DNA from 2 places in the Devosia sp. Soil_C_22 genome. Region 1 is predicted to be linked to the other one. Evidence: predicted binding sites of a transcription regulator. Region 1 holds the regulator's gene; the other holds the start of a gene.
What was found. The regulator LexA, encoded in region 1, represses DNA repair genes until DNA is damaged. The targets are predictions, from matches to a motif close to TGTTCNNNNTGTGTTCNG.
Positions count from the first base shown of each region.

Region 2: AC3A6I_RS13380 (DUF763 domain-containing protein) is a predicted target of LexA. The motif match lies at 783-800, and genes of this name have one in related genera.

Region 1 covers NZ_JBDGIY010000001.1:1,899,334-1,901,530, reverse strand. Annotated here, with positions in the region: gene AC3A6I_RS09050 (molybdopterin molybdotransferase MoeA) at 1-399, shown strand, start outside; gene lexA (transcriptional repressor LexA) at 536-1,258, shown strand; gene AC3A6I_RS09040 (2-dehydro-3-deoxygalactonokinase) at 1,509-2,197, shown strand, end outside.
Region 2 covers NZ_JBDGIY010000001.1:2,739,438-2,741,634, reverse strand. Annotated here, with positions in the region: gene AC3A6I_RS13385 (autotransporter outer membrane beta-barrel domain-containing protein) at 1-503, shown strand, start outside; gene AC3A6I_RS13380 (DUF763 domain-containing protein) at 832-2,094, shown strand.

The DNA.
Region 1 (2,197 bases):
CTGAGGATGCGTCCGGGCAAGCCGCTGATGTTCGGCACCCGCGGCAAGGCGCTCGTCTTCGGCCTCCCCGGCAACCCGGTCTCGGCGCTCGTCACCTCGACCATCATCATCAAGCCGGCCCTGCGCGCCATGACGGGCTTTGCCGACCCCTACTGGCCCCGCATCGGCGCGCCGACGCTGAAGGGCCTGCCCGCCAATGGCCCGCGCCGCCACTACATGCGCGCCACGCTCAGCCGCAACGATATCGGCTTCCTGCAGGTCGATCCGATCTTCGAGACCGATTCCAGCCATTCGAGCTCTCTGGCATTGGCCGATGCGCTGATCGTCCTGCCCGAGGATTCGCCCGGCGTCCCGCCTGGCGAGATTGTCGACGTCATCCCCCTCAACTGGGGCGCCTAACCCCGGAATCCCGTACGTTTTGGCGCCGACAGCACCCCGTCGCTAACCGGATATTTACCGCACGGTTGCAGAACATAACTGGAACGGATACAACACGTTCAGTCTTTGTTCCGATTCTGCTCACCGGAGCCGCCAGATGCTGACGCGCAAGCAACATGAATTGCTGATGTTCATCCACGAGCGGATGAAAGAGTCAGGTATTCCACCTTCCTTCGACGAGATGAAGGACGCGCTCGATTTGCGCTCCAAGTCCGGCATCCACCGGCTGATCACCGCGCTCGAGGAGCGCGGCTTCATCCGCCGCCTGCCCAACCGGGCCCGGGCGCTCGAGGTGATCAAGCTGCCCGATTCGATGAACCCCTCGCTCGGCGGCCGCAAGGCGCGCTTCGAGCCGTCGGTTATCGAAGGCAATCTCGGCCGCGTCGCCGCTCCTCCGCCCCGCCCGGCTGCGGCAGCGCCGGCCGACGAGCCCTATCGCTCCGTCTCCATCCCGGTCATGGGCCGCATCGCGGCCGGTACGCCCATCGAGGCGATCCAGACCCATAGCCACACCATCGCCATTCCGCCCGAAATGCTCGGGCCTGGCGAGCACTATGCGCTCGAAGTGCGCGGCGACTCGATGATCGATGCCGGCATCTTCGATGGCGACACCGTGCTCATCCGCAAGCAGGACATGGCCTCGACCGGCGAGATCGTCGTCGCGCTGGTCGATGAAGAGGAAGCCACGCTGAAGCGCCTGCGCCGCCGCGGCAATTCGGTGGCCCTCGAAGCGGCCAATCCGGCCTACGAGACCCGCATCTTCCCGCCCGACCGGGTGAAGGTGCAGGGCCGTCTCGTCGGGCTGCTGCGCAAATACTGAGTTTGACCCACCGCCAATCGGGTCCTGGGGCCGGCTTCGCGCCGGCCCTTTTTTTCTTATGAAATCAGAGCCGATAGACGACAGTTGCACTAGGGTCTTGGTGCCAAAGACGCTAGGTTCCGGCGCGCTTCGCGGACACATCGTCCGCGGTCGCATCGGCGCGATCCTACCGGGAGAGTGGATCACCTTCCCGACCGCGCTTTAGGCGACACCACGTCCGGCCTTCCGCCGGCACGTCAGGGAGAAGAATTTGGCAGGACAAGTCGAGTGGGTCGCGGTCGATTGGGGCACCTCCAATCTGCGCGCCTGGGGCATTGATGGCGATGGCGAGATCGCGTTCTCGCGCTCCTCGCCCGACGGCATGGGCCGGCTGAGCCGCGAGCAATATCCCGAAGTACTGACCGGGCTGCTCGGCAGCGAGGCCGACGGCGTCAGCGAGGTGGTGATCTGCGGCATGGCCGGAGCCCGCCAGGGCTGGATCGAAGCGCCCTATCTCGATGCCCCCGCCGACTTGCGGACGCTCGCCAACGGGGCCGTTTGGCCTGACATGCCCGGCGAGCTCGACCCGCGCATCCTGCCGGGCGTGTGCATGCGCGATGTCGGCGCCGAGGACGTGATGCGCGGCGAGGAAACGCAGCTGCTCGGCCTGTCGAGCCTCGTCCCCGGCTTCTCCGGTCTCGTGGTGATGCCCGGCACGCACAGCAAGTGGGCGCTGCTCGATGGCACCCGCCTCACCCGCTTTTCGAGCGCCATGACCGGCGAAGTGTTCGAGCTCCTGCGCACCCATTCCGTGCTGCGCCACTCGCTGGGCGGCGAGCTCGAGGGCGAGGACCGCGATATCGGCTTTGCCGCCGGTCTCGACCAGGGCCTCGAACATCCCGAGCGCCTGACGGCGACGCTGTTCAAGGTCCGCGCCGGCGCCCTCCTCTCCGGCCGCTC
Region 2 (2,197 bases), 840 kb from region 1:
TCAGCGACGAGCTCGAATCCTCCTACGGCGTCACCACCGGCCAGCTGTTCGGCGAACTGGGCTATGCCTTCGATCTCGGCCAGGCCGAGTTGGTGCCGTTCGTCCAGGCCGCGGTCATCGGCCAATCGGGCGGCGACTACGGTGAATCCGGCGGCGATGCGGCGCTTGAGGGCAGCTCCGACGCGCTCGGCAGCACGGTGTTCGCCGTGGGTCTGAAGGCGACCACCGACATCGCTATCGGCGAGGGCAAGAGCCTCACGGCGCACGGCCTCGTGGCGCTGCAGCACAGTAGCGGCGATGCCCCGACCGCCACGCACGCTTTCCCTGGCGGCACGCCGTTCACCGTCTCGGGCGCCGATCCGGACGACACGGCCCTGCTGCTCGAAGCCGGTATTGGCGGCGAGCTGGCGCCGGGCCTCAACCTCGATCTCGGCTATCGCGGCGCCTTCGGCAGCTCGGCCAGCAATCACGGGGTGAAGCTGACGGTGTCGGGGCAGTTCTAGGCTGGACCCTTGCCGCAAGGCAGATCACGGTGGTGGGCACCCTCTCCCCCTTGGCGGGGGAGACGCGAGACTTGTGAGCGATAGCGAACTAGTCGCAGCAGAGAGGGGGTGCGATGGCGCGCCGTGCCCTCCACGACCCCCTCTCTTGCGAAAACTAAGGACTTAGCTACGCTAAGCCCAAGTTTTCGCTTTCTCCCCCGCCAAGGGGGAGAAAGCCTCCCACGAGCACCGAGTCCTGCAGCAACGCACCCTGTCCCCTCGCAGGGAGGCGCACCCGTTTGTTTCCTCTTTGTTCCTGTGCTACGCTGCATGCGAACAGGGGAATCCGATGGGTAGTCGTGCCGGAAGCGCCGACCTGCCGCTGCATGGCGGGCGGGTGCCAAAGTGGTTGAGCGAGCGCATGGCGCGGCTCGGGGCTGTCATCTGCCAGGCCATCGCGCATGAGTATGGCCGCGACGAGCTGTTGAGCCGGCTTGCCAACCCGTTCTGGTTCCAGTCCTTCGGCGCCGTGATGGGGATGGACTGGCACTCGTCGGGCATCACCACCAGCGTTATCGGCGCGCTCAAGGGCGGGCTGAAGCCGATCGAGCGCGAGCTCGGACTGCATGTCTGCGGCGGTCGGGGTCGGCACTCGCGCAAGACGCCGGACGAGCTGGTGGCCATCGGCAATCGCGTCGGCTTCGACGGTGCCGCCTTGGCCCGCGCCAGCCGGCTGGTCGCCAAGGTCGACAGCGCGGCGGTGCAGGACGGATTCGAGCTCTACCTCCACGGTTTCATCGTCGCCGATGACGGCAAGTGGGTGGTGGTGCAGCAGGGGATGAAGGGCGACGCCAAAACGGCGCGGCGTTACCACTGGCAATCGGCCGGGCTCAAGAGTTTCGTCGAGACGCCGCACAGCGCCATCGAGGGCGCGGGGCAGGGGACGATCGTCAACCTCACCGATATCCGCGCCGCCCGATCGCGCGAAACCCAGGTCGACCTGCTCGGCGGCATGGGGCCGGATGCGATCGTGCGCGAGGTCGGCCGCATCGAGGGCATCGTCGAGCCGGCGCCGGTCGAAAGCGACCAGCCGCTGCTGCCGCATCTGGTGATGCCCTCGCACCACGATATCCGCCCCAAGGACGTGATGCTGCGGCGCCTGCACGGCAGCCTCGCCGCCGCCGCCGAGCGCGCGCCTGACGATTTCTCCGAGCTGCTGCTGGTGCCCGGGGTCGGCGCCCGCACGGTGCGTGCGCTGGCACAGGTGGCCGAAGTGGTCCACGGCGCGCCGCACCGCTTCGCCGATCCGGCCCGCTATGCCATGGCGCATGGCGGCAAGGACGGCCACCCGTTCCCGGTGCCGCTCACCGTCTACGACGAGACCATCCGGGTGCTGAAATCGGCCGTCGGCAAGGCCCGCCTCGGCGCCGAGGAAGAACTGGGCGCCATCAGGCGCCTCGACCGCCAGGCCCGTGCGCTCGAGCCCGGCGCCACCGGCCCGAGCTTTTACGCGTTCATCGACGAGGAACGCCGCCGCTCGCCGGAATATGGCGGCCGCACGGTGATGGACGACATGCCGAACGCATATCTCAGGGCTAAGATGCGGGTGTAGCCGGGAGGGCACGGTGTGCCGCCGCCACCCCCTCTCTGCTGCGACTAACTCGCTGACGCTCGTAAGTCTCGCGTCTCCCCCGCCGAGGGGGAGAGGGTGCGTC